DNA from 3 places in the Rhizobium sp. G187 genome. Region 1 is predicted to be linked to each of the others. Evidence: predicted binding sites of a transcription regulator. Region 1 holds the regulator's gene; each other region holds the start of a gene.

Region 1 (10,283 bases):
CCTCGACCACCGGCGTCGTGCCGCCATCGGCCGCAACCGCAAAGGCTGCGTCGGCAATGGCAACATCGGGGAGGCGGTCACGGGTGTATTCGCCGAGCAGAACGTCGCTGGCAGTTTTGCCCTGATCCGTAACGAGCTGATCAAACGTGGTACCATTTTTCAATTCAGCCAGGGCGGCATCCGCGAGTTCGCGATTCTCGAAGCTCAGCTGCTCGATGGTTCTGCTGCCAGCAATGGTGAAGCTTGCTTTGCGGCGCTCATATTCAGCCGCAATCTGCTCGTCCGTTACAGTCGCAGCATCGGCGATATCGGAAGGCTCAAGCTTCACATAGGTAAAGGAGCGATATTCAGGCGCACGGTAGCGGGCTTTCGCTGTTTCGAACCAGGTCTTCAGCACTTCTTCTTCGGGAGCCTTCACGGGATCGATATTGGCATTCGTCAGCAACAAGTAGTCGATATCGCGATTTTCAAACCGATAGTCGCGGATCGCGTCGACCAGCACTTTCGGTGCAGCAAAGCCTTCCGACGTCGCGTCGACGATCTGGCTGCGCACGGCAACGCGAGAGCGTTCATTGATATAGTCTTCCTCACGCAGGCCTGCATTCCGCAACCGGCTGGAGAAGAGTGCGCGATCGAAATTGCCAGCCGTATTGATGAAGGCCGGGTCCTCGCCGATCAACTGCGCCAGGCGATCCTGAGACAGGCCGAGGTTCATATCGGACGCCAGCTGATCGAGCGCTGCGCCTGCGGCCAGCTGCGAAAAGACCTGGTTTTCGGCGCCGAGGGAGCGGGCCTGCTCTGTTGTCAGCTGTGTCCCGAAACGCCGGCTCATCTCAGCGACTGTGCGCTGATAGGCGAATGCGTAGTCACTGCTGGAGACGGCCTGATCCCCAACCGACACCACAGTGTCAGTGGTGGTGCTGAACAGGGATGCGGAGACCCCCCAGACGCCGAAGGAAACGACCAGAAGCAAAAGCAGCAACTTGGCGAAAATGGTCTGGGAAGCTTTTCTCATGAACACGAGCATCGGGACGCATAAACTCCTTGGCGGTTCGTTGCATCGAACGAATTGGGTGGACTTCCTTAGAACAAAGCCGCTGGGAAATGAAGGCTGTCACGACCGAAAACCGCAGTGATCACGGCGAGTTTCAGGTGGAGGCTCCCTCTTTGGCTCAACCTCAGCCCGGAAACGAAAAAAAGGCCGGACAATGCCGGCCTTTTTGCAGTGATGAAAAAGCGCTCAGCGCTCGGTCAGAGACTTGTAGTCGCGCTTCGGCGCGCCGGTGTAGAGCTGCCGCGGACGGCCGATGCGCTGTTGCGGATCTTCGATCATCTCGTTCCACTGTGCGATCCAGCCGACGGTACGGGCGAGCGCGAAGAGAACGGTAAACATCGTCGTCGGGAAGCCGAGGGCGCGCAGCGTGATGCCCGAATAGAAGTCGACGTTCGGGTAAAGCTTCTTCTCGATGAAATAGGGGTCGTTGAGCGCGATCTTTTCGAGCTCAAGCGCAACCTTCATCAGCGGATCGTCGCCGTGGCCGGTGGCTTCCAGGACCTCATACATGGTCTTCTGCATGATCTTGGCGCGGGGATCATAGTTCTTGTAGACACGATGGCCGAAGCCCATAAGGCGGAACGGATCGTTCTTGTCCTTGGCGCGCGCAATATATTCAGGGATGCGATCGACCGTGCCGATTTCCTGCAGCATGTTGAGCGCTGCCTCGTTGGCGCCACCATGGGCTGGGCCCCAAAGGCAGGCGATGCCAGCCGCGATGCAGGCGAACGGGTTGGCACCCGACGAGCCGGCGAGGCGGACGGTCGAGGTGGACGCATTCTGCTCGTGATCAGCATGCAGGATGAAGATGCGGTCCATGGCGCGGGCGAGGACCGGGTTCACCTGGTACTCTTCGCAGGGCACGGCAAAGCACATGCGCAGGAAGTTGGACGCGTAGTCGAGATCGTTCTTCGGGTAAACGAAGGGCTGGCCGACATGATACTTGTAGGCCATGGCAGCGATCGTCGGCATCTTGGCGATCATGCGGAGCGAGGCAACCATGCGCTGATGCGGATCGGTGATGTCGGTCGAGTCGTGGTAGAAGGCGGACAGCGCGCCGACGGTGCCGACCATGACGGCCATCGGATGCGCATCGCGGCGATAGCCGGAGAAAAACTTCGACATCTGCTCATGCACCATCGTGTGATGGGTCACGCGATAGTCGAAATCCTTCTTCTGTGCAGCGGTCGGAAGTTCACCGTAAAGCAGCAGGTAGCAGACTTCGAGGAAGTCACCCTTTTCGGCCAGCTGCTCGATCGGATAGCCGCGATGCAGCAGCACGCCTTCGTCGCCGTCGATATACGTGATCTTGGATTCGCATGAGGCGGTGGACGTGAAGCCCGGGTCGTAGGTGAATGCGCCGGTGTGCTTGTAAAGGGCCGCGATATCGATCACGTCGGGCCCGATCGTGCCGGCCTTGACGCCCAGGTCGACCGTCTTGTCACCGAGTTTCAAAGAAGCGCTTTTGTCCGTCATGCTGATCCTCCGGAATTGGCGGGAAGGCGCCTTGAAAAAGCCGCCATCGGTTAAGCGTGTGTTGTAGCTATATGATACCGAAGTTAATGCCAACCTATCCAAAGGGCAAATTGTGCATCGCGAAATCGGCAACAATCGAACCGATCGGTTCGAGGAAGTAAACGCCTCAAAGGTTGCTCTGCGTTGCAAATTCCGCACGCTTTGATTGTTTTTCGGAATGTCTTATGGTCTGGGCGCGGGCGCAGTTGTCGACCCGGCGGGGGCGCGCCGAATGGTGGATTTGGCGAACAGAACGAAAGAGATTTCGGGGGCGGAGCCGGGGCCGTTTAAGACGGCACCGAAAGAGCGCTCAATTGATCGCACCGTCGAAATTTTTGCACGATCGGTACGGTGGTATCCTCCGCTGCGCCATCGCCTGAATCATCTGAACGTCGCCATCGTAACCGCTCTGCAGGAAGAGGCACGCCACGGCCATCTCTTTCTCTTCGTTCCAGTCTGGCTGGGCCTTGGGGCGGTAATCTGGTTCCTGGCACCCGCGCCGCCGTCAACCGTAATGCTTTCAGCGCTGCTGGCTGTGTGCCTTTGCGGAGCGATCGTCCGGCGGGCATCGGAACTGCATAGGGCCATGTTCTTGTCCCTTGCCCTGATGGCGGCCGGCATGCTGCTCGCAGGCTGGGAGACCCATCGTGCTGGCACCACGATCCTCGATCAACCGGTGGTGACGATTGCAACAGGTATCGTCGAGCGGCGGGAGGCGGGATCCGGCGCTGAATGGCGCTATGTCGTCCGACTGACGGCAACGGCCGAGCCGACAATTCGCCGCCGGCCAGAGCGCGTGTCGCTGCTGGCCCGCAGCCGGCATGAGCCGGTGGCCATCGGCGCTGTCATCACTGGACGCGTGCGGCTATCGCCGCCTTCGGGGCCTGCTTTGCCGGGCATGAATGACTTTGCCTTCCAGAGCTACTACGCAGGCATTGGTGCGGTCGGCTTCTTTCTCGGACCGCCAGCATCGGCGGGTCTTGATCCCGAGGCTCGCAACGGGTGGTTACAACGATTCGACAAGGCGCTCTTTTCCTTCCGTGATCGGATCTCCAGCCGAATCCGTGATGTCCTGCCGGGCGATACCGGCGCTTTTGCTGCCTCCATCATCACGGGCGAGCGCCGTTCCATGTCACCCGAGGCGACCGAGGCGCTACGGGTGTCCGGACTTGCCCATATCACGGCGATTTCCGGACTGAACATGGCGCTCGCCGCGGGCATTTTCTTCGTAGGGCTTCGCGCCACCCTCAGCCTTTTGCCGGTCATAGCCCAACGGGTTCCAATCAAGAAACTGGCGGCTGGCGGCGCCCTTGTCGCAACGACGGGCTATGTGTTGATCTCCGGTTATCAGATCTCGGCCCTGAGAGCCTATCTGATGACGGCCATCATGCTGACAGCCGTCCTCCTCGATCGACCAGCGATCAGCCTACGCAATTTCGCACTGGCGGCCATCGGGATGTTGGTTGTTCAGCCGTCATCGGTGATGGGGCCAAGTTTCCAGATGTCTTTTGCTGCGACTGCAGCCCTGATCGCCGGTTACGCCGGATGGACGGCAAAGCCGCCGCCGCTCCTGCCCAGGGGCAGATCTTTGCCGGCGCGATTCGTGGCGGCTGCCGGAAAGTTTGCGGGCGGTACACTTGCGACATCCCTGATCGGTGGCATGGCCACCGCCATTTTCTCAATTTCGCATTTTCATCGTCTCTCGACCCATGGACTTGAGGCCAATCTTGCCGCCATGCCCCTGATTTCGGTTGTGGTGATGCCGGCCGGTTTCGTCGCCATGCTGCTGATGCCATTTGGCCTCGATGCACCTTTTCTTTGGGTGATGGGGGCGGGGCTGGATCTTGTTATGGTCGTGGCGCACACCGTCGCTGCCTGGGGCGATGGTTATGTCTTCCCGCGCCAGCCGGCCTGGTTTATTGCCGGAACCGTTCTTGGCCTGCTGCTCTTGACCTTGCTGCGCACGCGGCTCCGCCTCGTCGGCGCATGCCTGTTCATCGTGACGGCGGCTCTGGCGTGGTTGGCGCCCCTTGAAAAGCCTTCCAATCTTTTTGTCAGCGAAGACGGCCGCCTCGTCGCCTTCTTTGTCGATACGGACCGCGGCATCCTCGCCACCAATAAAAAGAAGCCGCCAGCTTTCCTCTTCGATCAATGGCGCCCGGTTCTCGACGTTGACACAGTGGCCGTCCCGATCGAGGCAGACGTTCCGCCGTTGCCTGAGCGAGCGGCTTGGAGCCCGGATACCGTGCAAAGCGGGGACGTCAAAGATTCTTCACGACAAGGTCCGCCACGGCAAGAATTGAGCGATACCGATCAAAGAGAGGCAGCGAAGATCTTTACGGAACTGGTGCGCAAGGCGACGCCGAAGGCATTCACCTGCCTGAAAGGCGCCTGCGTGGCAAAGTTTAGCACCCGGACACTCATGACCCTCGATCGGCCGGATCTCCTCGGCGCAGCGTGCGACACCGCCGACATCGTTATCCTAGCCTCGCGAAGTCGTATGTCCCAATGCCGGTCCGGCACTATCCTCTTCACGGAGAGCACCCTGCGCATGAGTGGCGCGCTAGAAATAGAAATCGCACCGGGACGCGGAAAGAAAAGTTCGATCCAAGTGCGCGCGGCCTTCGACGGCCTGCCGCGCCCCTGGACTGCACATCGCCTCTACGACTGGCGTACAGGTGAGAGCGCAGACAAGCATGATAGTGCGACCATGGCCGGCATACGATGAGCACCGAAGCCGACCATAAGAGGCTGTCCTCAGTGATAGCGGCGGATCAGCCCAACCAGCTTGCCCTGAATCTTCACCCTGTCTGGGCCGAAGATTCGGGTTTCATAGGCTGGGTTCGCGGCTTCAAGCGCAATAGAGGCACCCCGACGGCGGAAGCGCTTCAATGTTGCTTCTTCGTCATCAACCAGGGCGACGACAATGTCGCCGGGATTTGCATTGGACGCATTTCGAATGATGACCGTATCACCGTCGAGAATGCCGGCATCGATCATCGAGTCGCCTTTGACCTCGAGAGCGTAGTGCTCGCCCGAGCCGATCATTTCATGGGGCACTGAGATGTCATGGGTGTTGTTCTGAATGGCTGAAATCGGAACGCCCGCTGCAATCCGCCCCATGACTGGTACAGTAACCGATGGGCTGCGCTCTTCACTCGGTGCCTTGACGACCGAAGGGGCAGGCGGCTTGCCGAGACTGCCCTCAATGACGCTTGGCGAAAAGCCACGGCGTGGCTGCAGGCTCTGCGTATAGGCCTCGGGCAACTTTATAACTTCGAGGGCTCGCGCCCTATTCGGCAGCCTGCGGATAAAGCCGCGTTCTTCAAGTGCCGTGATCAGTCGGTGAATGCCTGATTTCGAGGCGAGATCCAGCGCATCCTTCATTTCGTCGAAGGAGGGCGGAACGCCCGATTCTTTCATCCGCTCATGGATGAAAAGAAGCAGTTCCTGTTGCTTTCGCGTCAGCATATCCGATGCCTCATCAATGAAACAAATCCAGAACGGACCCTATATGTTCCATTTGTGTTCCGCAAGTGGATAAATTTCCGTGAAGATCACAGCAGAAAATGCGATAGGCGGGGGAAGGTGGGTTTTTGCACCGAGATTGGTGTATTGAATGCCGCCGGCGAGAGGAAAAGGGTTGGCGATGCTAAAGGAGATCGAGCGGACATTGCTCGGCAAGCGTGAGTCGGATCTTACATCTTCGGAGAAGCGCGTTCTCGCGCGCGCCCTCGAACGTCGTGTCGTATCGACAGATGCAAGTCAGGAATTCCAGGCGGATGCGACAACCGGTCAGAGACTGGCCGACTCGATCGCCCGGATCGGCGGCTCCTGGGCCTTCATCATCGGCTTTTTCCTGTTTCTGACAGGCTGGACCGTTACCAACACCGTTCTGCTGGCCAGCAATGCACTCGATCCTTATCCCTTCATTTTTCTCAATCTCATCTTGTCCATGCTGGCTGCCATTCAGGCGCCAATCATTATGATGAGCCAGAACCGGCAGGCCGAGCGCGATCGTTTCATGGCTGCCAAGGATTATGAGATCAACCTAAAGGCTGAAATCGAGGTGCTGGCGCTCCATCACAAAATCGATGAGCAGGTTCTGACGGAGTTGCGCGAGGCACGGCGCGAGCTCGCCGAATTGCATCACGTCATCAGTGCACTTTCGAATCCGACCACCAACACTCCGCAATCCTGAGCAGGAGCTGGACATGATTGAAGATAGTCAAGCATCACGCGCCATCGACCATCTGGTGCTGCCGGTTGGATCTCTTGATCAGGCAAGGGCTCGGCTGTCCGCGCTCGGTTTTACCGTGGCGAGCGATGCGCGCCATCCCTTTGGCACCGAAAACGCCTGTGTCTTCTTCACCGACGATACCTATCTTGAGCCCTTGGCGGTCGGTAGCCGCGAGGATTGCGAGGTCGCGGCAAAAGGCGGCAATGTGTTCGTTGCCCGTCATCTTGCCTTTCGGTTCCGTCGTGATGAGGGTTTGTCGGCCGTTGTCGTCAAGTCTGATGGTGCCGAAACGGATCACAAGCGTTTCGTCGAAGAGGGCATGAGTGCGGGTGAGGTGCTTCAGTTCTCGCGGACCTTTCGGTTTCCCGACGGGCGAACTGCGGATGGCACGTTTCGTCTCGCCTTCGCCGCCGATCTGCGCGCGCCGGACTTCTTCGCCTTTGCCTGTCAGCGGGTGAATGTCTTGCCGGTGGATCGCGGGTTGCTAGCAGTCCATCCGAATGCGTCAATCGGCTTGGCGCGTGTGGTTCTCGTTGAAGATAATCCGAGCGACTTCCAGTATCTGTTCGAAACGGTTTTGGCGCAGCGCGACGTCACGGCCCATTCCTTCGGTCTGTCGATCCAGAGTGGCAATGCGGTGGTCGAGGTGCTGACGCCCGAAGGTTTTGTCGCCCACTACGGCCAGACGGTGGTAACGGCGGGCAGGGGCTTGATCGGCGCGGCCGTTGTCATGACGAGCCGGGATCTCGGCGTGACAGAAGCCTGTCTCGCTGCTAATGGCGTCACCTATCAGAGAAAGGGCGCGCGCATTGTTGTCGCGCCGGAAAAGGGCCAGGGCGTCGCCTTTGCCTTCGAGGAGATCAAATGAGTAAGGCTACCAATTCTGAAGTGACCGTTGGTGAAGGCGCGGGTAAGGCCGTTTTCTCGCAAACGGGCCGTTTTGCGCTGATCGCCGGACCCTGCCAGATGGAAAGCCGTGATCATGCCTTCATGATCGCCGGCCAGCTGGTTGAGCTCTGCCGCGAGCTCGGCCTCGGTCTCGTCTACAAGTCGTCCTTCGATAAGGCAAACCGTACGTCGCTTTCGGCCGAGCGTGGTATCGGCCTCGAAACAGCAATGGAAGTCTTTGCCGACATCAAGAAGGAATTTGGCGTTCCGGTCCTCACCGACATCCATACCGAGGAACAGTGTGCGGCCGTTGCACCGACTGTGGACGTTTTGCAGATCCCGGCCTTTCTGTGCCGCCAGACCGATCTTCTTGTTGCGGCCGCCAAAACAGGACGTGCCATCAATGTCAAGAAGGGTCAGTTTCTGGCGCCCTGGGACATGAAAAACGTGCTGAACAAGCTGAATGCCAGCGGCAACCCGAATGTCCTTCTCTGCGAACGCGGCGCCTCCTTCGGCTATAACACGCTCGTCTCCGATATGCGCTCTTTGCCGATTATGGCGGCCATGGGTGCACCCGTCGTCTTTGATGCGACCCATTCAGTGCAGCAGCCCGGCGGGCAGGGTGGTTCTTCTGGCGGCCAGCGCGAGTTTGTCGAGACGCTTGCCCGTGCGGCGGTGGCTGTTGGCGTTGGTGGTCTGTTCATCGAGACCCACCAGGATCCCGACAATGCACCGTCGGACGGCCCGAACATGGTCAAGATCACCGACATGCGGCGCCTCTTGGAAAAACTGATCGCCTTCGACGATATCGCCAAGGCTGTCTGAGAGGTATTTTCGGCGCTTCAAACGGTTCAAGCCCGAGAAGCGCTAGCTCCCTCCTTTTCAATCGATTGAATATCGATCTTTCTTCACTCGATCTGTCATTGTATTTTCCCGATCATCGGATAAGACAGGGGGGACTCAAAGGCGGGTCTGGTGGCTCCAAGGCCCTGTGACCGGCCTCCGAGCCTTGTCAATTTTCCGTCCACAGGGAGCGAACATGACCGCCATTACCGACATCATCGGCCGCGAGATCCTCGACAGCCGCGGCAATCCGACCGTCGAAGTCGACGTCCATCTCGAAGACGGCAGCATGGGCCGTGCCGCTGTGCCGTCGGGCGCGTCGACGGGTGCGCACGAAGCCGTCGAACTGCGTGACGGTGGGTCGCGTTACCTCGGCAAGGGCGTCGAGAAGGCTGTCGAAGCCGTCAATGGCGAGATCTATGATGCGCTTGGTGGTCATGACGCCGAGAACCAGATCCTCGTCGACAACCTGATGATTCAGCTCGACGGCACGCCGAACAAGTCGCGCCTCGGCGCCAACGCCATCCTCGGTGTTTCGCTTGCTGTGGCCAAGGCTGCCGCTCAGGCCTCTGGCCTTCCGCTCTATCGTTACGTGGGCGGTCCAAACGCCCATGTTCTGCCGGTGCCGATGATGAACATCATCAATGGCGGCGCGCATGCAGACAACCCGATCGACTTCCAGGAGTTCATGATCGTTCCTGTCGGTGCCGACAGCATCCGCGATGCGGTTCGTATGGGCTCCGAAGTCTTCCACACGCTGAAGAAGCAGCTTGCAGCGGATGGCCACAACACCAATGTCGGTGACGAAGGCGGCTTTGCCCCTGGTCTCGCTTCGGCGCCTGCCGCCCTCGATTTCATCATGAAGTCGATCGAAAAGGCTGGCTATCGTCCGGGCGAAGACATGCATATCGCGCTGGACTGCGCGTCGACCGAATTCTTCAAGGACGGCAAGTATGTGCTCGAAGGCGAAGGCCGCACGCTTGAGCCGGAAGCCATGGCCGACTATCTGGCCGAGCTCGCTGCCAAGTACCCGATCTTCTCGATCGAAGACGGCATGGCAGAAGACGACTGGGACGGCTGGAAGGCGCTGACCGACAAGATCGGCAAGACGGTTCAGCTCGTCGGCGACGATCTCTTCGTCACCAATTCCTCGCGTCTGCGCGACGGCATCAAGATGGGCGTTGCCAACTCCATCCTGGTGAAGGTCAACCAGATCGGTTCGCTGTCGGAAACGTTGGACGCCGTCTCGACCGCCAACCGTGCCGCCTACACGGCCGTCATGTCGCACCGTTCGGGCGAGACCGAAGATTCCACCATCGCCGATCTCGCGGTCGCTACGAACTGCGGTCAGATCAAGACCGGTTCGCTCGCGCGTTCTGATCGCACCGCCAAGTACAACCAGCTGATCCGCATTGAGGAAGAGCTGGGCCCGCAGGCCCGTTACGCAGGCTCTTCCATCCTGCGCGGCTGATCTCAAGGGTCGTCCAAATCAAAAGGCCCGCGTTGCATCTGCAGCGCGGGCCTTTTTCTGTCTGTCGTCTGGGTATCTAACGCAATTCCAGCGAAAAGTGCGAAGCGGTTTTGCGTCCGGCATTGCGTGAAAACAAAGACATGGAGCTGTTCCACAACTCCGTGTTCGTCTAAGTCAGAGCGGCTTGTTTTGCGCGTGGAACAGCCGTCCCTTTTCTCCAAGCAAAACGAAACCGAGGCCGATAATCGATACGATGAAATAACCTGCGACCA
Region 2 (10,283 bases), on a different contig from region 1:
GAATGACGTTCTCAAACAACCGACGCGGGGCCATCGACACACCCGAGGGGCACCTGTGGACCGCGCAACAGAAACGATCGAATAGGTTTGAACCGTTCTTGTTGGATAGCGATGTGAGCTACTGCGTTATTCTGGCCAAGGCAAGGATAACAATTCTCATTTTTCCGGCAGGTGGGCAAAATTTCTAATCGACATCGCCGTCGAAGGGAGCGCGCAGCTCTTCGAGCGCCCGGCGCTCCTTTTTGGTCGGTCGACCAGCACCCGCCGGACGTATACCCTGCTCGAAGGGCGAGAATTCCTTTCTCACCGGTGGCGGTGTCAGGTCTTCGTAGAGCAGTCGGGCCTCCTCATAGGGCCCGCGCCGTTCTCCCGGCAGCTTCACGACCAGGATGAGCTCGCGCTCAGGCATTGAGATATCCAGTCTATCACCCGCCTTGAGCTGATGACTGGGCTGACGCACCGGCTTGCCGTTGACGCGCACATGCCCCGACGCCACGCGCTCTTGCGCGAGGCTGCGTGATTTTGCCACACGGGCGAAGAACAGCCATTTGTCGATGCGCTGGCGCGAACCGGATTTTGGCTGATCGTCGTCCATGGCTACTTCTTCAATTGATCCTTCAGAGCGGCGAGCTTGGCGAAAGGCGAATCCGGATCGATCGGCTTCTCCTTGCGCGGCGGCTTGGCTTCAAAGCGCTGGCCACCCTGTGGCCGACCGCTATCACGATCCGGACGGGGTCCACGATCCTTGCGATCACCGCCATTGCCGCGGTCCTGGCGATCGCCCTTGCCGGCGAATTTGCCACGGCCACCTTCCGGCTTCTCATTGCGTCCACCATCACGACGGCGCTCGTCACGCTGTCCTTCAACGCGCGCTTCCCCGCCTTCGTTGCGACGGCCCTGACCCTGCGGCCGGCGATCGCCCGTCGGGCGTCCACCGCTGCGCTGGGTATCGCCGCGACCGCCGGGGCGCCACAGCAGCACAGGCTTCGGTTCCGCGGTTTCCGCAGCCCCGGAAGCAACTGACCCGGCATCCATTGCGGCCTCAGCCGTAGCTTCAACCGGCGCGGCCGACGCTTCGGCCTGAGGCTCGTCGCTCGACGGATCGGCATCATCGGCGCTATCATCGCCAGCAGCTTCCGCAGGTTCTGCCTGAACAGCAGCGGCAGCAACGCCACCCTGGGCCGACAGGTGGGCAGCTGCTTCTTCAGGAGAAACGCTGTCTGCACGATAACCGAGACCCTTCAGGATCTCTTCCATATCATCTGGCGTCGCACCGAGAATGGACAACATTGCCGTCGTCGCGGTGAAGCGGCGGCCGTCATAGGCGCCGTCCGGGCGCGAGCCAGAACCCGGTTTCCACTGCAACAAAGGCCGGATCAGATCAGCCAGGCGCTCGAGAATGTCGATACGCACGGCCCGCTTGCCGAGGAAGCGGAAGCCAGCCAGCTTGTAGAATGTGCGCTCAAAGTTTGCATCGGTGACAACGGAGGTCCGCCCTGCCGCCAGAACCGGAATGAGATCGCCGTAGCCCGGCTTGTCCAAGCCGTCATTTTTCAAAGCCCAGAGCAGCGTGATCATCTCGGCTGGCGCCGGCTTCAGCAGTGCCGGCATGAAGATGTGATAGGCACCGAAGCGAACGCCATAGCGACGCATCGAGGCGCGACCGTCCTGGTCAAGCGACTTCACATCGTCAGCAACGTCGCGGCGGAAAAGCACACCAAGGTTCTCGACGAGCTGGAAAGCGAGACCCTTGGCAAGACCCTGAAGATCCTCCGCGCGGGACAGATCGTCGAGCGGCTTCAGGACGGTCGAGATGTGATGATTGACAAAGCGCTCGACACGGGCAGCCACGTGATCACGGGCATTACCGGTAAGCTGCTCGTCAGCAAGCAGGAGGACCCGCGGATGAAGAACATGATCGGTCCCGATCAGACGCGCGATGGGATCGCCGAGCCAACGGACGACACCGTCAGAACCAATGGCAAAATCACCGTTGCCGGAAGCATGCAGACGGGCAGCCCGCGCTTCGAACTCCAGCGCCAGCGCCTTGTGTGCAGCAGTCTGCACGGCCTTCGCGTCCGGCCCCTCGCCACCGGAGATCGGCGTGAACCGGAACCCGGAGAGTTGCCCCATGGCATGGCCTTCTACGAAGACGTCACCGTTCACACTGATTTCAGCTTCCAACATCGCATTCTCTCTCAAGCGCTTCATGAGCACAGATGTCCTGCGGTCAACAAAGCGTTTCGTCAACCGTTCATGTAACGCATCGGATAATCGGTCCTCGATTTCCCGCGTCTTTTCTTGCCAGTGTGTCGGATCGGCAAGCCAACCGGGCCGATTCGACACGTATGTCCAAGTTCTTATCTGCGCAATACGCGCCGACAACGTGTCAATCTCTCCATCCGTGCGATCCGCTCTGCGAACCTGCTCGGCCAGGAAATCCTCATTCACCGTCCCTCGTCGAACAAGATCGAAGTAGAGGCTCTGAATCAGATCAGCATGCTGTGCCGGTGTAATACGCCGATAGTCGGGCAAGGCACAGGCCTCCCACAATTTTTCGACGCGCTCCGGCCGGTCGGTGATATCGGACACCTCCGGATAGCGCGATAGATATTCGAGCGACTGCTGGTCCGTCGCCGGCAGCGCCCGCGTTAGCCCCTCGACACGCGGCGTCGCATCCAGGCTCCGCTGCAGGGCCGCGACGGAGGAGAAATCGAACCGCTCCGTGCGCCATTGCAAGACCTTGACCGGATCGAACTGATGCGTTTCGAGCCGCTCCACGAGTTCATCATCCAGGGGATCAACACGACCGGTCACCCCAAAGGTACCATCCTTGACATGCCGACCGGCGCGACCCGCGATCTGTCCAAGTTCGCCGGGATTGAGATTGCGGAACTGATAACCGTCAAATTTTCGATCCTGAGCAAAGGCAACGTGATCGACATCGAGATTAAGGCCCATACCGATTGCATCCGTCGCAACCAGGTAGTCCACATCGCCCTCCTGGTAGAGACCAACCTGCGCATTGCGGGTGCGCGGGCTGAGCGCCCCAAGCACAACTGCAGCACCACCCCGTTGGCGCCGGATGAGTTCCGCGATCGCATAGACCTCGTCGGCAGAGAAGGCGACGATTGCCGTCCGCTGCGGCAGGCGGGTGATCTTCTTCTGTCCGGCATAAAAGAGTTGCGACAGGCGCGGCCGTTCGACGACGGTTATGCCGGGCAGGAGCTGAAGCAGGATCGGCTTCATGGTCGCCGAACCCAGCAGCAATGTCTCCTCGCGTCCGCGCAGATGCAGGAGCCGGTCGGTAAAGATGTGACCACGCTCGAGATCGCCGGCAAGCTGGATCTCGTCGATCGCGACAAAGGCTACTTTGGTCTCGCGTGGCAAGGCCTCTACCGTGCAGACCGAAAAGCGCGCATTAGGAGGGGTGATCTTCTCCTCGCCCGTAATCAGGGCGACATTCTTGACACCAACGCGCTCGACCACCCGCGTGTAAACTTCGCGCGCGAGCAACCTAAGGGGCAGACCGATCATGCCCGAACCATGCGCAACCATGCGATCGATGGCGAAGTGTGTCTTGCCCGTATTCGTCGGCCCCAGCACTGCAGTAACGCTGCGACCACTTAAGATCATGGGATGGCTGTTCAATGAACGCTCCGCTCGTCGGGCCATCCACCTCGTCGAGGATCCGGCACCAGTGTCGAGACACATGGCCATGAAGTTCGGCAAAGGCAAGGTTATTTTGGCCGCCTTCGACCAAAAACATCGAGCGCCTGCACACACAATGCGACATCACCGGCAAGGAACAGCGGGCGAACGAAACGGAGACGAATCGATGACTCGACCGGATTCGTGCTTTGTTCCCGAGTTCCAGCTTCCGAGACAGAGTACGAGAATAAACGACAGATTGCGCGCGATGGAACCTCGCCTTCCTACCGGACGTTCCGGGCGGAAAGGATTGCCTCATGAAACTGTCGCCTCCCCAACCCGAATGGATCTCCGCCCAAGCCGGCGGGAAGGACTTCGTGTTCATTCATGGGATGGTCATGGCGCCATCCTTTTGGGCAACCTACGCGCCAGAGGTTGCCCGACAAGGACGTGCCGCCGCTTACCCCCTACCGGGTCATCATCCATGGCAACTTCCAGCGCCGGGTATTCACTTCGACGCGAAGGCCGTTGCCGACGCTTACGCGGAGGCGATCAGGCGGGATTTTGATGGCCGTTCGGTCACCCTGATCGGCCATTCGACGGGCGGTTTCGTTTCCTTGCTGATCGCCATGCATCATCCCGACCTCGTCCACGCCGTCATCCTGATGGGCGCGTTTGCATGCGGACGCTTTGAGGGGCAGGAACGCCTGCCGGCAAAGCTTCTCCGCATTCCAAAAATCGGCCCGTTCCTGTTTCGACAGTTTTTCCTGCGCTGGATTTCGACCCAGGAGCAATTCCGCTGGGGTTCACTGGAATGCGTTTTCGATCGTGCATGCCCATGGCAGGATGAGCGGGCGGTTGCCGCGATGGAAGGTGTCCGCAAAGATCTGCTGCAAGCCCGGCCGGAAGACATCGCGGCTTGCATCCGTTTCATGTCATCCACGACGCTGCTGCACGGACTGACGACGATTTCGGCACCGGTCTTGAACATAGTAGGCGCCAATGACGCTATCGTCCCGCCCGCACATCAGTTGCGCGTCTCAAAGCTGCTGCCGCAGACGCAAACAGTCATCCTCGGCAATTGCGGTCACCTGCCGATGGTCGAGCACCAGCGCAAGACGGAGCGTATCATTGAGACATTCGTGCGATCCCTGGAGATCAGATCCAAGCCAGCGATACATGAAACACATCTCAGCACGGCATCGGTATGGGCGCGGCTGGGTTTGTCAGCGCTTGCCAAGCAACCGTTTGACGCGATGGAACAAAAAAACAGGGCTCGCGTTCATCCAGCACACGAGGTGAGTTTCACCAAGTCGAAGGAGAGGGCCATAAATGTCTACAATTCTCATCGTAATTTTGATTCTGTTGCTGATCGGGGCACTTCCGAGCTGGGGTCATAGCCGCAGCTGGGGCTACGGTCCGTCAGGGGGCCTGGGGCTCGTACTGCTCATCCTCATCATCCTGATGTTGATGGGTCGAATCTAACGTCACTCTCATAAGGTTTAGGACCATGAAAAAGATCTTTCTGGCAGTAGCCCTGATTGCCCCTCTCGCAGCCTGCACTGCCACGGAACGCGGTGCATCCGTCGGTGCCGCAGGTGGCGCCATCATTGGTGGCGTGGCCACCGGCAATGTCCGCGGCGCAGCCGTTGGCGCAGCAGTGGGTGGTGTCGCTGGCGCTCTGATCGGCAACTCGCAGGAACGCCGTGGCTACTGCGTCTATCGCGATCGTTACGGCCGCACCTACGAAGCACGCTGCCGCTAAGCGTATAACACACTCAAAAAAGGCTGCCGATCTCATGGATCGGCAGCCTTTTTCATGCGTGCATTAACACTTCGATCAAAGCCGGAACGAAGCCGGCCCGAATCGCAGACATAGGGATATTCCGGTTTCGTTCACCGCTAGATATTGTGATTTTGGAATCGGCTAACCACAGATCACTGTGGAAATTAACGCCTGCGGCAGGACTGATATCTACTCGTGTTAACGCTTGAGCCTGACGATCGAAAACCGATGTGCCTATCGGTTTTCGATCTGTCCAGATCAAACGAAGAACTGCCCACCATTGGCGGAGATCGTTGAACCAGTGATGAAGCCCGCATCGTCGGAGGCAAGGAAAACGACGCAACGCGCAATCTCTTCAGGCTCTCCAAGCCGACCGACGGGGATCTGCGGAATAATCCGCTCGGCCAGTACCTTCTCGGGGATCGCACGGACCATTTCAGTTCCAATATAACCTGGGCAGATGGCATTGACGGTGATTCCCTTGGCCGCCCCCTCCTGCGCCAGCGCCTTTGTGAAACCGAGATCGCCGGCTTTCGCAGCGGAATAGTTCGCCTGCCCCATCTGACCCTTCTGGCCGTTGATCGAGGAGATATTGATGACGCGCCCGAAGTTCCGGTCCCGCATGCCGCCCCAGATTGGATGTGTCATGTTGAACAGGCCTGTGAGATTGGTGTTGACCACCTCCCCCCATTGCTCAGGCGTCATCTTGTGGAACATCGCATCACGGGTGATCCCCGCATTGTTGACGAGCACTTCGACCGGGCCAAGAGCCGCCTCGACAGCAGCAATCCCGTCTACGCAGGACTGATAGTTAGACACGTCCCATTTGAAGACCGGAATTCCGGTTTCGCTCTCGAAGGCCTTCGCCTTTTCTTCATTCCCGGCGAAATTGGCGGCCACCTTGTAGCCCGCCGCCTTCAGCGCCACCGAAATCGCGGCACCAATGCCGCGCGTTCCTCCGGTTACCAAAGCCACTCTGCTCATGCCCGTCCTCCCCTTTTGTTTGTTTAAACTGTCCCATCTGGGTCACGCCGAGCCGCTTCCCGTCGCTCCGGCATGCCTCGCCCTTCCTGGCTATTCGCCAGGAGGGCAAATGATTGTTTGAGGGTAAGCTGGCTTCATCGCCGGCCCGGTATCAGAAAGCCTCGAGGCACATGGCGACACCCATGCCGCCACCGATGCAGAGCGTCGCAAGTCCCTTCTTGGCGCCGCGGCGCTTCATCTCAAACAGCAGCGTGTTGAGAATACGGGCACCCGAAGCCCCAACCGGATGGCCGATCGCGATCGCGCCACCATTGACGTTGACGATCGAGGTGTCCCAACCAAGATCCTTGTTCACTGCGCAGGCCTGGGCAGCAAACGCTTCGTTAGCTTCGACGAGATCCAGGTCGCCGATCTTCCAGCCGGCCTTTTCAAGCGCCTTGCGCGAGGCCGGGATCGGCCCGGTGCCCATGATTTTCGGATCAACGCCAGCCGTTGCCCACGAGGCGATGCGAGCGAGCGGGACAATCCCGCGCCGCGAGGCTTCGGCTTCCGTCATGAGAAGAGCAGCTGCGGCGCCATCATTGATGCCCGATGCGTTACCAGCGGTTACCGAGCCTTCCTTGTCGAAGGCAGGCTTCAGCTTCTGCATGCTTTCGAGCGTGGCGCCCATGCGAATGTATTCGTCTTGATCGACGATCACGTCGCCTTTGCGACCGGGCACTGTGACCGACACGATCTCGTCCTTGAACCGTCCCGCGACCTGGGCTGCCTCGGCCTTGTTCTGCGAGGCAACGGCGAAGGCATCCTGCTCATCGCGGCTCAGTTGCCATTGGCGGGCGACATTTTCAGCGGTCGTGCCCATATGGTAACCGTAAAAGGCATCGGTCAGGCCATCTTTGATCATGGTGTCGACCAGCTTCAGGTCACCCATCTTGGTGCCATTTCGCAGATGTGCGCAATGTGGCGCCATCGACATCGATTCCTGGCCGCCCGCAATGATGATCCTCGCATCACCGGTAGCAATTTGTTGCATACCGATGGCGACAGCGCGCAGGCCGGACCCGCAAAGCTGATTGAGCCCCCAGGCGGTCGCCTCCTGCGGAATGCCGGCCTTGATCGCCGCCTGTCGAGCAGGATTCTGGCCTTGGCCAGCCGTCAGGATCTGGCCCAGGATCACCTCGTCCACTTCGCCGGCCTCGACACCTGCGCGTTCGAGCACGCCCTTCAGCACGATCGCACCAAGATCATGCGCCGCAACACTCGACAATGCACCGTTGAAAGAGCCGACGGCCGTTCTGGCGGCGCTGGCAATGACGATGGACGGGGTGGTCATGGACGTATCCTCCGATGCGTTATGGTTGAGAAGAAACTGACAAAGACTTCCACCGGTGTCAAACGAGATAAAAGCCCGCGCTTCCTTCTTTGGTTGCACTGCCATGACAAACATCAATTGCTCTTCGTGCATTGCACAAAGAGATTGTCACCGGGCTTCATTTGCGCTTACATTCGTCGCTGGGAAGAGCAAAAATAACCGAAAAACGACGGGTTAGGAGACCGCAATGGCCAAAGCCGATGGCGAAATCACGATCAAGAAATACGCCAATCGACGCCTCTACAACACCGGGACCAGCACATACGTCACGTTGGAAGACCTGGCCAAGATGGTCAAGAAGGGCGAGGATTTCGTTGTACAGGATGCGAAGTCCGGCGAGGACATCACGCATTCCGTTCTGACCCAGATCATCTTCGAGCAGGAATCCAAGACCGGCAATACCTTGCTTCCGATTTCCTTCCTTCGTCAGCTGATCGGCTATTACGGCGACCAGATGCAGATGGTGGTGCCAAGCTTTCTCGAACATTCGATGAAAGCCTTTACAGAACAGCAAAGCCAGATGCGCGAGCAGGTAACCAGGGCTTTCGGCGATAACCCGCTATCGAAGAACCTGCAAATGCCGATCCAGCTGATGGAAGAGCAGGTCAAGCGCAATACCGAAATGTTCCATCAGGCAATGCAGATGTTTTCGCCCTTCGTGGCCGGACAACAGCCGGCCAAGGAAAGCCGCAAGGCCGAGGCCAAGGACATTGACGACCTGAAGGAGCAGCTGCGCTCCCTGCAGAACAAACTCGACAATCTTTGAAAGATCTGCGGCGGATCGCGTCCGCCGCAATCCCCGCTTGCGCTCCTGCAAGCAGATTAGAGACCGATGGAAATATCGCGGGTTGCCGTTCTGTTGGAAATCGTGAAACCGGCAACCACATCGATGAGAGCAATAACCATCAGGCTGAAGAACAGCTGCGTTGCAGCGTCCCGCACGAGCAGGAACTCCACAAGGAACGCAATGAAAACCAGCATCGACAGCATGTGATTGAGAAGGGAATGACGACTGCTCATCGTCGCCTTCAACACTTCCACGAACAGAACGATAAGTGCCGTCAGCACCAGCATATCTCCAAGTGTGACGGTCCATATGGCACCGGAGAGCATCGGAACAGCCGCAAGGTTTCCAGCGAAAGCTTGGACACCAGGACCGAACATCACGATGTTGTAGAAGACAAACGGTATCAGCATCAGCGGCACGGCAACGAACATCTGCAATCCTTCAGCTTGTGGATGCCGACCCGATCGGCGGCGTTCTGCCGCACACTGTAACGATGCTTGCGTTAAAAAAGCAAAAGGCCGGCATATAGCCGGCCTTATACAACAAGAAAATGCGCCTGAATTATGCGCTTTCCTTCGGGGTCAGCACCTGGCGACCGCGATACATACCGGTCTTCAGATCGATATGGTGCGGACGGCGCAGTTCGCCGGAATTCTTGTCTTCGACATAGGTCGGAACCTTCAAGGCGTCTGCAGAGCGGCGCATACCGCGCTTGGACGGGCTTGTTTTTCTCTTCGGTACAGCCATTTTCGTTACTCCACGTGACGGTGCAAACCAGGATTAGCGGCCTCTTAGAAGCCGGACAGAACCTGTCGCAAACTCTGATTTTGGCGGGCTTATACATGCCCACTAGGGGTTTGACCAGTCCCCGGATTGATTTTTTCGACCCAGAGAGCCGACAGGTCACGCCTCATCTTCAGGGACGATCCAGCTTTCTGCCAGCGCGGCCGTCTCCCAAGCCTGCCAGGCGGGGTGAGCACGCATAGTCGCCATGTAGGCAAGCGTCTCGGGATCGCTGACAAGGTCATAGGCGGAAAAGCGATTGACCACAGGCGCGAACATGGCGTCGGCAGCACTGAAGCCACCAAAAAGGAAGGGACCACCGGAGATCTGGCGCAGGTCGCGCCAGATGTCCTCGATCCGTTTTACGTCGCCTGCTACACCGTCCGGCAGCGCGATAGCCTTGACCGGACGACGGATATTCATCGGACAGGCGCCCCTCAGCGCCCGGAATCCCGAAAGCATTTCCATTGAAACCGATCGCGCCATGCTGCGAAGGGCAGGTTCGCTCGGCCACAGGCCGGCATCGGGAAAGAGCTCCGCAACGTACTCGATGATCGCTAGCGATTCCCAAACCCGAACGGTGCCATGATGCAGAACCGGAACGCGACCGGTCGGCGAGAGCTCACGAAAACGAGGCGTCGTGCCGCCCGGACCAAAGGGAATGAGCTCCTCGCGAAACGGAACCCCTGCTGCGGTCATTGCCATCCAGGGCCGCAACGACCACGAGGAATAGTTCTTGTTGGCGATATACAGGATCAGTTCGGCCATGGACGCCTCCAATTCAGATCTTGCTGATCATAGGAGCCGCAGGGGTAAACGACCAACGAGACTTGTTGATCTCAATCATAGAGACAGGTGATGTATTCACCCGATTGCCGAGCCCGCCGGTCAACGACATTGGCCAGCCGCTTGAGACCGGA
Region 3 (10,283 bases), on a different contig from region 1:
GGCACTGATGTTCTCGCTGGCAGGTATCCCGCCACTCGCAGGCTTCTTCGCCAAGTACTTCGTCTTTGTCGCAGCCATCGAGGCCAAGCTGTACGCGCTCGCTATCATCGGCGTCGTCGCGTCGGTTATCGGTGCCTTCTATTACCTGCGGGTGGTAAAGGTCATGTGGTTCGACGAACCGAAGGGCGAGTTTGCCCGCACGGCCATCGAGCTGCGCCTTGTCTTTGGCCTGTCGGGTCTCTTCGTCCTCGGCTATATCTTCTTCGGCGGCCCGCTTGGCACAGCCGCAGAAGCGGCTGCAAAGACGCTGTTTAATTGACCAGCCTTTCGCACACGCGCCGGATATCGATTGACGATTTCCGGCACGAGGCCCTCGACGAAGTCTCGTCCACCAATACGGAAGCATTCGCCCGCGCTCGCGCGGGCGAAGCTGGTTTTCTCTGGATCACGGCTGAACGCCAGTCCGGCGGCCGCGGTCGGCGCGGTCGCGAATGGGTTTCCGAGCGCGGAAACCTTTATTCCTCCCTTCTTCTGATTGATCCGTCGACGCAGGAACAACTCGCTTCCTTGCCTCTCGCCGTGGCGCTGGCCGTGCGGGCCGCGATTGCCAAAGTCATGCCACCAGGCGGCGAACCGGTTGAGATCAAGTGGCCGAACGATGTGATGATCGGGCGCCGCAAAACCTCCGGCATTCTTCTCGAGGCCGAGCGTTTGCTGGACGGCAAGCTGGCGCTCGTGATTGGTATTGGCATCAATATTCGCGAGAGGCCGGATCTCGCGCTCTATCCCGTCACCTCGCTCGTAGATCAGGGCGTATCGATCGGACCGCAGGAACTTTTCGCCCATCTCTATGTCGAGATGGCGGAAATTCTAAGCGTATGGGATCAGGGCCGAGGGATCGCCGAGATCGTTCGGCGCTGGCGCAGTGTCGCTTGTGGTATGGGTGAGAAAATTACGGTGAACCTGCCGGATCGCTCGATTTCCGGTATCTTTTCCGGAATCGATGATAAGGGACTTTTATTGCTCGACCGCGGCGCGGATGGAATTCTGTCGGTTGCCGCTGGTGATGTGTTTTTCGGGTAGGACTGGAACGGAAAGAAGAATGACCAAGAACGACGAACTGGTTTTCCTGCCGCTGGGCGGCGTGGGCGAAATCGGCATGAACCTCGCACTGTACGGTTACGGTCCGCCGTCAAACCGCCAGTGGATCATGGTCGATTGCGGCGTGACCTTTGCCGGTCCCGACCTGCCGGGCGTCGATCTCGTGCTTCCCGATATCCGTTTTATCAAGGCGCAGAAGAAGAACCTCAAAGGTATCATCATCACCCATGCGCATGAGGATCACTACGGCGCATTGAACGATCTCTGGCCGGGGCTCAACGTGCCAGTCTATGCATCCGGCTTTACTGCCGGCATGCTGGAGGCCAAGCGTGCCTATGAAGGGTCTCGCGCGGAAATCCCGATCACGCCTTTCAAACAGGGCGACCGGATCAATGTCGGTCCTTTCGAAATTGAAGCGATTGGCGTTAACCACTCGATCCCGGAACCGATGTCGCTGGTCATCCGCACGCCGCTCGGCAATGTCGTCCATACCGGCGACTGGAAGATTGACCATAATCCGTCACTTGGGCCGATGACCGATGAGGCGCGTTTCCGCGCCGTCGGCGACGAGGGCGTTTTGGCCCTTCTCTGCGATTCGACCAATGCCATGCGTGACGGTGTCTCTCCGTCTGAAGAGGAGGTCTCTGAAGGTCTGCGCAAGATCATCGAGGCTGCGGAAGGTCGTGTTGCGATCACCACTTTCTCGTCGAATGTCGGCCGCATCCGCTCGATCGCCCAGGCGGCGGAAGCCGCCGGTCGCGAAGTGTTGCTGCTTGGCAGTTCGCTGAAGCGTGTAACGGCAGTGGCTTATGATATCGGCATCATGGAAGGTATCCAGCCCTTCATCGCCGAGGATGAGTATGGCTATATCCCGCGTGACAAAGTCGTCGTCATTCTCACCGGCAGCCAAGGCGAGCCCCGTGCCGCGCTCGCCAAGCTCTCGCGCGACGAGATGCGCAATGTGGCACTTGCCGCCGGCGATACCGTGGTCTTTTCCTCACGCGCTATTCCGGGCAATGAGAAGGCGATCCTCGACATCAAGAATGGCTTGATTGAGCAGGGCGTGCATATCGTGACGGACAGCGATGCCCTCGTGCATGTGTCCGGCCATCCGCGCCGCAACGAGCTGCTGAAGATGTATGAGTGGACGCGTCCGCAGATCCTGGTGCCAGTCCATGGCGAAGCCGCGCACCTGGTTGCGCAGCGGGAACTCGGCCTTCAGGCCGGTATCGGTCAGGTGCCGAGTGTACGCAACGGCGATGTCCTGCGTCTGGCCCCAGGTCCTGCCGAAGTCATCGACGAAGCACCCTTCGGCCGGGTGTACAAGGACGGCCGCTTGGTCGGCTCGATGGATGAGATGGGGATCTCGGACCGCAAGAAGCTGTCCTATGTCGGCCATGTCGCCGTCAGCGTTCTCCTCGACAGCCGCTTCGATTTCATCGGAGACCCGGATGTGGTTGCCTTTGGTCTTCCGGAACTGGACCATGAAGGCGAATTGATGGAAGACACGCTTTATGATGCGGTGCTTGGCGCCGTGGAAAGCATTCCGCGCAGCCGCCGCAAGGAACTGGAAACGGTTCGCGAATCCATCCGCCGCTCGGTCCGCTCCGCCGCCAACGAGGCCTGGGGCAAGAAGCCGATCGTGACGGTGTTCCTGACCAAAGTCTGAGGGACTGATAAGGCGGGCCGAGACTAAGGTGCTGCGCGCACGATGCGGCGCGCAGATGCCAGTCTGGCACCCTTGGTCGCACTCGCTGCTCTCACCTGAGGAGGACATGATGCTTGGTCGCGTCAATCATATCGCCATTGCCGTTCCGGATCTTGCTGCAGCAACAGCATCCTATCGCGACACGCTTGGCGCGCGTGTTTCGCAGGCAGAAGCTCTGCCGGAGCATGGCGTGACCGTGGTTTTCGTCGAGCTTGAAAACACAAAGGTCGAGCTTCTCGAGCCGCTCGGTTCCGATTCCCCGATTGCTGCCTTCCTGGCCAAGAACCCAGCCGGGGGAATGCATCATATCTGCTATGAGGTCGCTGATATCGTCGCAGCGCGCGAGGACCTGGTACGGTCTGGTGCCCGAGTGCTCGGCTCCGGCGAGCCGAAGATCGGCGCGCATGGCAAGCCCGTGCTGTTTCTGCATCCCAAGGATTTCTTCGGCACTCTGATCGAGCTTGAGCAGGTCTGATCAATTACTCATTGCCAGAATTTGTCGCGTGGGCAAGCCGGTTCCTGCCATGCGACGCTTTGGTCTTTGAGCTTCGAGCATCGCGGTATTATAGAAGAGCTGCGCCGGATCGCCCGATGGGATCGGCATGGATCGGCATAAGGAGTTGAAGATGGCGATTATCTCCGCCTTTGCAGTATATTTCGTCATCTGGTGGCTGACGCTTTTTGCGGTCCTGCCGATCGGCCTCAGAACCCAGGCGGAAGACCAGAGCGTCACACCTGGGACGGTCGCAAGCGCTCCCAGTCGTTTTCGCGGTGGCCGGATTTTCTTGCTGACCACGTTGGTATCGGCTCTGATCTACGGTGCATGGATCGCGGGGGAGGCCGTTTTCGGCTTCAGCATGAAAGACCTGCCGGTCATCATTCCCGCTATTAAATAAGTGCGGAAGCGGCGGGCAGTGCCCGCCGAATTCTTTTGACGAGCTTGCCCGTCACCAGGGCAAAAAAAAACAAGGTCGCGAGACCTTGTTCTAATATTCGCGTGATCCTTCACCACTTAAGGGGCTGCGACGAGGCGCGCCAAAGATCTGATCCTCCCAAGACTTGACCGCGAGTATGACAAGAATTTGTTCTTCCTGCCTGTTTTATGGGCTGAACCTAGCCCAAACATTTACCGTTGTCACTACCCAATCATGCAGATTTGTTACACTTGGACGAAAAAAGTGTTGATGGAAAATTTGTCGCAAGAAAGTCATCAAAACGACGTCTCCGACGCGTTGAGACATGTCTAAGCGCCGGCGGCGCACCCTTGCGCTGCGCTTCTGTGGGTGACGATCGCTTGATCCGCTTGCGGGTTTTCTTCTGCGACCCGAACGGCTATGAACGCTTTCTGTTAACCCGTTTCAATCGCTGATTCCGCCTGGTTGCGGCATCCAAAACCGTCTGGAAGTCTTTATGCGTCTGTCGCGCTTCTTCATGCCGATCCTGAAGGAAAACCCGAAGGAAGCTGAAATCGTTTCTCACCGCCTGATGCTGCGCACGGGCATGATCCGCCAGCAGAGCCAGGGCATCTATTCCTGGCTGCCGCTTGGCAAGCGCGTGCTCGACAAGGTGAACGCGATCATCCGGGAAGAGCAGAACCGCGCTGGCGCCATCGAGCTCTCCATGCCGACGTTGCAGTCGGCTGAGCTCTGGCAGGAAAGCGGTCGTTACGAGGATTACGGCAAGGAAATGCTGCGGATTCGCGACCGGCAAGACCGGCCGATGCTCTACGGTCCGACCAATGAGGAGATGATCACTGACATCTTCCGTTCCTCCGTGAAATCCTACAAGAGCCTGCCGCTCAACCTCTATCACATCCAGCTGAAGTTCCGTGACGAGATCCGTCCGCGCTTCGGCACGATGCGCTCGCGCGAGTTCCTGATGAAGGATGCTTATTCGTTCGACCTGACCCAGGCCGACGCGATCCATTCCTACAACAAGATGTTCGTCGCTTACCTGCGCACCTTCGATCGCCTCGGACTGCGCGCTATCCCCATGCGCGCCGACACCGGTCCGATCGGTGGCAATCACAGCCACGAATTCATTATTCTCGCTGATACCGGCGAATCCGAAGTTTTCTGCCACAAGAGCTTCGTTGATTTTGACATTCCGGCGGTTGATACCGATTTCGACAGTGTCGAGGGCCTGCAGGCGATCTTCGATAAATGGACCTCGGTCTATGCGGCCACATCCGAAATGCACGACGCGGCCGCATTCGATTCCATCGGCGAAGGCGAACGTCTGTCTGCCCGCGGGATCGAAGTCGGTCACATCTTCTATTTCGGCACAAAATATTCCGAGCCGATGGGTGCCAAGGTGCAAGGTCCGGACGGCAAGGAACACCTGGTCCATATGGGCTCCTACGGGATCGGACCGACACGCCTCGTTCCGGCCATCATCGAAGCCTCACATGACGAGAACGGTATCATCTGGCCGGCGTCCGTCGCGCCATTCGATGCGGTTGTGATCAACATGAAGGCGGGCGATCAGGCCTGCGACAGCACCTGCGAGCGCCTCTACGCAGCCTTGCAGAACGCTGGCAAGGACGTGCTTTACGATGACACCGACGATCGCGCCGGCACCAAGTTCGCAACAGCCGACCTGATCGGTGTTCCGGTCCAGGTGATCGCGGGCCCGCGTGCTGTCGCTGCCGGCGAAGTCGAGCTCAAGGACCGGAAGACAGGTGCCCGCGAGACGCTGACGATCGAAGCTGCGATCAATAAGCTGACCGCCTGATAGCGAGTAGCAAGGAGTGACAATGGCGAGCCAAGCCGCTGGCAACGAGACGGCAGGGTCTGGGAAAGCCGGCACTGCACGAGCCTTTTCCGGCTTCGAACGCATGGTGGCGTGGCGCTACCTGCGTGCCCGCCGCAAGGAGGCCTTCATCTCGGTGATCGCCGGCTTTTCCTTCATTGGGATCATGTTGGGCGTTGCGACCCTGATCATCGTCATGGCGGTGATGAACGGTTTTCGCACCGAGCTCGTCTCCCGCATTCTCGGGATCAACGGCCACATGATCGTTCAGGCGATCGATCAGCCGCTCAGCGATTATGCGGGCCTTGCGGAGCGTATGAGTGCAGTGCCAGGAGTAACGATGGCGCTGCCTCTGGTCGAAGGCCAGACGCTGGCTTCGGGTCGCGAGGGCGCGGGTACCGGTGCGCTTGTGCGGGGCATTCGCCCGGACGACCTGACGAAGCTTGCCACCGTATCGAGCAATATTCGCCAGGGCGACATGGTTGGATTTGCTGCGGGGCAGGGAGTTCTGGTCGGTTCGCGCATGGCGGCCCAACTGGGCCTGTCTGCCGGCGATACGATCACACTTGTTTCGCCAGAGGGCGACGTGACACCGCTTGGCGTCAATCCGCGAGTCAAGTCCTATCCGGTCTCGGGCATTTTCGAGATCGGCATGTCGGAATACGATGCCTCGATCATCTATATGCCGCTCGAAGAGGCGCAGCTCTATTTCAACGTTGAGGGCATCGTTCAGTCGATCGAGCTCTTCATCCAGGATCCGGATGCCGTCGATACGCTGCGCCCGCTGATCGAGCAGGCGGCGGGACGGCAGATCTTCATCACGGACTGGCGCCAGCGCAATCAGACCTTCTTCTCCGCCCTGCAGGTTGAGCGGAACGTGATGTTCATGATCCTGACGCTGATCGTGCTTGTTGCTGCCCTCAACATTATTTCCGGCCTGATCATGCTGGTGAAGGACAAGTCGAGCGACATCGCCATCCTGCGCACCATGGGCGCGAGTTCCAGCGCTATCATGCGCATCTTCTTCATGACGGGTGCTGCGATCGGAACGGCAGGCACTTTTGCCGGCGTTCTGCTCGGTGTGCTCGTCTGTCTCAACATTGAGTCGATCCGCCAGTTCTTTTCCTGGGTCTCGGGCACTGTTCTCTTTGATCCGGAGCTGTATTTTCTCAGTCAGTTGCCGGCCGACATGAATGCGAGCGAGACCGTATCCGTCGTCATCATGGCGCTCGGCCTGTCCTTCCTGGCGACGATCTTCCCGGCCTGGCGCGCGTCAAAGCTCGATCCGGTCCAGGCCCTGCGTTACGAATGAGGATGCCGATTCCGATGGCCAATGACATCGTACTATCGCTGACCGGCATCGACCGCCATTATGGCCAGGGCGAGACGGTTCTTTCGATCCTGAAGAGTGCCGACTTTACCCTGCGCACCGGCGAAACCGTGGCACTCGTTGCGCCTTCGGGCACGGGCAAGTCGACGCTGCTGCATGTTGCCGGATTGCTCGAACATCCAGACGCTGGCGAAGTCGTAATCGGCGGTGTCTCTTGCCAGGATCTCGGCGACGAGGCGCGCACGGCCATCCGCCGCAATTCGATCGGTTTCGTCTATCAGTTTCATCATCTGCTGCCGGAATTCTCGGCACTGGAAAACGTCATGATGCCGCAACTGATTGCTGGTCTGCCCAAGGCCGATGCGGCGGAGCGGGCGCAGCAATTGCTTGATTACATGCGGGTAGGCCACAGGGCGGACCATCGCCCGGCCGAGCTGTCTGGCGGTGAGCAGCAGCGTGTCGCGATTGCCCGCGCGGTTGCCAATGCGCCGCTTGTCCTCTTTGCTGATGAGCCGACCGGCAACCTCGACCCGGAAACGGCAAGTTATGTCTTTTCGGCGCTGGAAGCGCTTGTTCGGCAATCTGGTCTCTCAGCCATGATAGCAACGCACAACCACGAGATCGCGCAGCGCATGGATCGCTGCGTCACCCTCATCGACGGAAAAGTCGTCGAAATCTCGATCTGAACTTCGACACATCGCTGCCTTCATTATGGCACGTGGGATTTTGTTCCCGCGTGTCCACGCGCTTTTTTAGGTTGACAATAGAACAATAAGGGAACAAAATAAAAACATAAACAGACGGGAGCCAGACATGACCGAATTGCTTCGTGACGTTGCTGCATTTGCCTCCATGACCGTGTTTGTTGCCAGCATGGCTGTTTTGATGATGGCACTGTGATTTTGACTTCCATGAAAGACCTGTAGAGAGACGCTTTCGCGTCGACGCCGTGTCTGGACTTCGGTATCTCAAGCACTGACACTGGTGCGATTCAGAAGATGCGAGGGCCGAGAGCATGGGCGAGGCGATTGTCGACAACGATGCATCCGCAGGAAGCGGAGAAGGTCCAGGCTTTGTCCATCTTCGCGTGCATTCTGCCTATTCCCTGCTGGAAGGGGCACTGCCTCTGAAGAAGATCCTCGGCAAGGCCGTCGCTGACGGCCATCCGGCGATCGCAATTACCGATACCAACAATCTCTTTGTCGCTTTGGAATTCTCCCAGAAGGCTCTCGGTGACGGCATACAGCCGATCATTGGCTGCCAGGTGTCGGTCGACATGGAGGATGGACATGGTGAGAAGCGGGGCGGCAACGGTCATATGCCCGACTTTCCCGCGATCGTGATGCTCGCTGCCGATGCCGCAGGCTATGAGAGAATGGTGGATCTCGTGTCGCGCGCCTATTTGGGCGGGGATGCCGGCCAACCAGTTCACGTCAAGCGGTCCTGGCTTGAGGAGACGGGGACAGAGGGACTGATTGCATTGACGGGTGCCGGTGGCGGGCCTGTCGATCGCCTCTTGCGCGATGGCAATCGAGCGGCGGCGGAAGCAAGGCTCGTGGCCCTGAAGGCACTGTTCGGTGACCGGCTTTATGTCGAGCTACAGCGGCATGGCAATTACGATCGCGCCCATGAGCGAAATATCGTGCAACTTGCCTATGATCACGATCTGCCGCTGGTCGCCACGAACGAGGCCTTCTTCCCCTCGCGTGGTGACTACGATGCACATGACGCGCTGATGGCCGTTGCACACAACGCCATCGTCTCGAATGACGATCGTTTTCGCCTGACCCCGGATCACTATCTCAAGAGCCGGGCCGAGATGCAGGCCGTTTTTGCCGATCTGCCGGAGGCACTCGACAACACCGTTGAAATTGCGCGGCGTTGTTCCTTCATTCTGGACACGCGCAAGCCGATCCTGCCGCGCTTTACGGGTGGCAGTGACGATCCGCAGGAAGCAGAGCGCGAGGAGGCGCTCGAATTGCGGCGGCAGGCGGTGGAAGGTCTCGACATGCGTCTGTCCACACTCGGCATGGCGAAGGGCTATGTCGAAAAGGACTATCGCGAACGGCTTGATTTCGAACTGTCCGTCATCGAGCGAATGAAGTTCCCAGGCTACTTCCTTATCGTTGCTGACTTTATCAAATGGGCCAAGCAGCATGATATTCCGGTCGGTCCCGGCCGTGGCTCAGGTGCGGGTTCTCTGGTCGCTTATGCGCTGACGATCACCGATGTCGATCCACTTCGGTTCTCCTTGCTGTTCGAACGCTTCCTCAATCCCGATCGCGTTTCCATGCCCGACTTCGATATCGACTTCTGCCAGGATCGGCGCGAAGAGGTCATTCGTTACGTTCAGCAGAAATACGGCCGCGAGCAGGTCGCGCAGATCATCACCTTCGGTTCGCTGCAGGCCCGTGCGGCTTTGCGCGATGTCGGTCGTGTTCTTGAAATGCCCTATGGTCAGGTTGACCGGATCTGCAAGCTGGTGCCCAACAATCCGGCCAATCCGACACCGCTTTCCAAGGCCATCGAAGAAGAGCCGAAATTCCAGGAGGAAATCGACAAGGAGCCGGTCGTCGGCCGATTGCTCGATATCGCCCAGAAGATCGAAGGTCTCTATCGCCACGCCTCGACCCATGCCGCCGGTATCGTCATCGGTGATCGGCCCCTGTCAAAACTCGTGCCGATGTATCGCGATCCACGTTCCGACATGCCGGTCACCCAGTTCAACATGAAATGGGTCGAGCAGGCTGGCCTGGTCAAGTTCGACTTTCTCGGCCTGAAGACATTGACGGTCCTGAAGACCGCAGTCGATTTCGTCGTCGAACAGCGCGGCCACAAGGTCGATCTGGCGGCCATTCCGCTCGACGACCAGCCCACGTATGAAATGCTGTCGCGTGGCGAAACGGTTGGTGTGTTCCAGGTGGAAAGTGCCGGCATGCGCAAGGCGCTGATCGGCATGCGGCCAGACTGCATCGAGGACATTATCGCGCTCGTGGCGCTCTATCGCCCGGGTCCGATGGAAAACATCCCGACCTATAATGCCCGCAAGCATGGCGAGGAGGAGATCGAGACAGTCCATCCTTCTATCGATTATCTCTTGAAGGAGACCCAGGGCGTTATCGTCTACCAGGAACAGGTTATGCAGATTGCCCAGGTCCTGTCGGGCTATTCGCTCGGCGAGGCCGACCTTCTACGCCGCGCCATGGGTAAGAAGATCAAGGCGGAGATGGATCAGCAGAGCGCCCGTTTCGTCGACGGCGCGATGAAGAACGGCGTATCCAAGCCACAGGCGAGCAACATCTTCGAACTGCTGGCCAAGTTCGCCAACTATGGCTTCAACAAGTCGCACGCCGCAGCTTACGCCATCGTGTCCTATCAGACCGCCTATATGAA

What was found. Region 1 encodes LexA, which represses DNA repair genes until DNA is damaged. Its sites were predicted from a motif close to TGTTCNNNNTGTGTTCNG; they were not measured.
Region 2: the regulator LexA is predicted to act here: its motif matches at 3,851-3,868, upstream of ACSV9I_RS13290 (helicase-related protein).
Region 3: the regulator LexA is predicted to act here: its motif matches at 7,655-7,672, upstream of dnaE (DNA polymerase III subunit alpha).

What each region holds. Positions count from the first base shown of each region.
Region 1 is NZ_JBPUGM010000001.1:739,407-749,689, reverse strand. Features, by position in the region: gene ACSV9I_RS03535 (SurA N-terminal domain-containing protein) at 1-1,027, opposite strand, end outside; gene gltA (citrate synthase) at 1,241-2,530, opposite strand; gene ACSV9I_RS03525 (ComEC/Rec2 family competence protein) at 2,934-5,297, shown strand; gene lexA (transcriptional repressor LexA) at 5,327-6,040, opposite strand; gene ACSV9I_RS03515 (DUF1003 domain-containing protein) at 6,219-6,770, shown strand; gene ACSV9I_RS03510 (VOC family protein) at 6,784-7,677, shown strand; gene kdsA (3-deoxy-8-phosphooctulonate synthase) at 7,674-8,522, shown strand; gene eno (phosphopyruvate hydratase) at 8,737-10,011, shown strand; gene ACSV9I_RS03495 (multidrug effflux MFS transporter) at 10,186-10,283, opposite strand, start outside.
Region 2 is NZ_JBPUGM010000004.1:143,230-153,512, forward strand. Features, by position in the region: gene ACSV9I_RS13285 (RNA-binding S4 domain-containing protein) at 185-595, opposite strand; gene ACSV9I_RS13290 (helicase-related protein) at 598-3,636, opposite strand; gene ACSV9I_RS13295 (alpha/beta fold hydrolase) at 3,969-5,051, shown strand; gene ACSV9I_RS13300 (DUF3309 family protein) at 4,984-5,136, shown strand; gene ACSV9I_RS13305 (glycine zipper domain-containing protein) at 5,162-5,416, shown strand; gene ACSV9I_RS13310 (beta-ketoacyl-ACP reductase) at 5,696-6,421, opposite strand; gene ACSV9I_RS13315 (acetyl-CoA C-acetyltransferase) at 6,573-7,754, opposite strand; gene phaR (polyhydroxyalkanoate synthesis repressor PhaR) at 7,981-8,559, shown strand; gene ACSV9I_RS13325 (hypothetical protein) at 8,616-9,011, opposite strand; gene rpmF (50S ribosomal protein L32) at 9,142-9,327, opposite strand; gene ACSV9I_RS13335 (glutathione S-transferase family protein) at 9,484-10,131, opposite strand; gene mtgA (monofunctional biosynthetic peptidoglycan transglycosylase) at 10,203-10,283, opposite strand, start outside.
Region 3 is NZ_JBPUGM010000009.1:94,015-104,297, forward strand. Features, by position in the region: gene nuoN (NADH-quinone oxidoreductase subunit NuoN) at 1-319, shown strand, start outside; gene ACSV9I_RS20645 (biotin--[acetyl-CoA-carboxylase] ligase) at 316-1,083, shown strand; gene ACSV9I_RS20650 (ribonuclease J) at 1,103-2,770, shown strand; gene mce (methylmalonyl-CoA epimerase) at 2,880-3,284, shown strand; gene ACSV9I_RS20660 (DUF1467 family protein) at 3,436-3,705, shown strand; gene proS (proline--tRNA ligase) at 4,220-5,542, shown strand; gene ACSV9I_RS20670 (lipoprotein-releasing ABC transporter permease subunit) at 5,565-6,872, shown strand; gene ACSV9I_RS20675 (ABC transporter ATP-binding protein) at 6,887-7,576, shown strand; gene dnaE (DNA polymerase III subunit alpha) at 7,906-10,283, shown strand, end outside.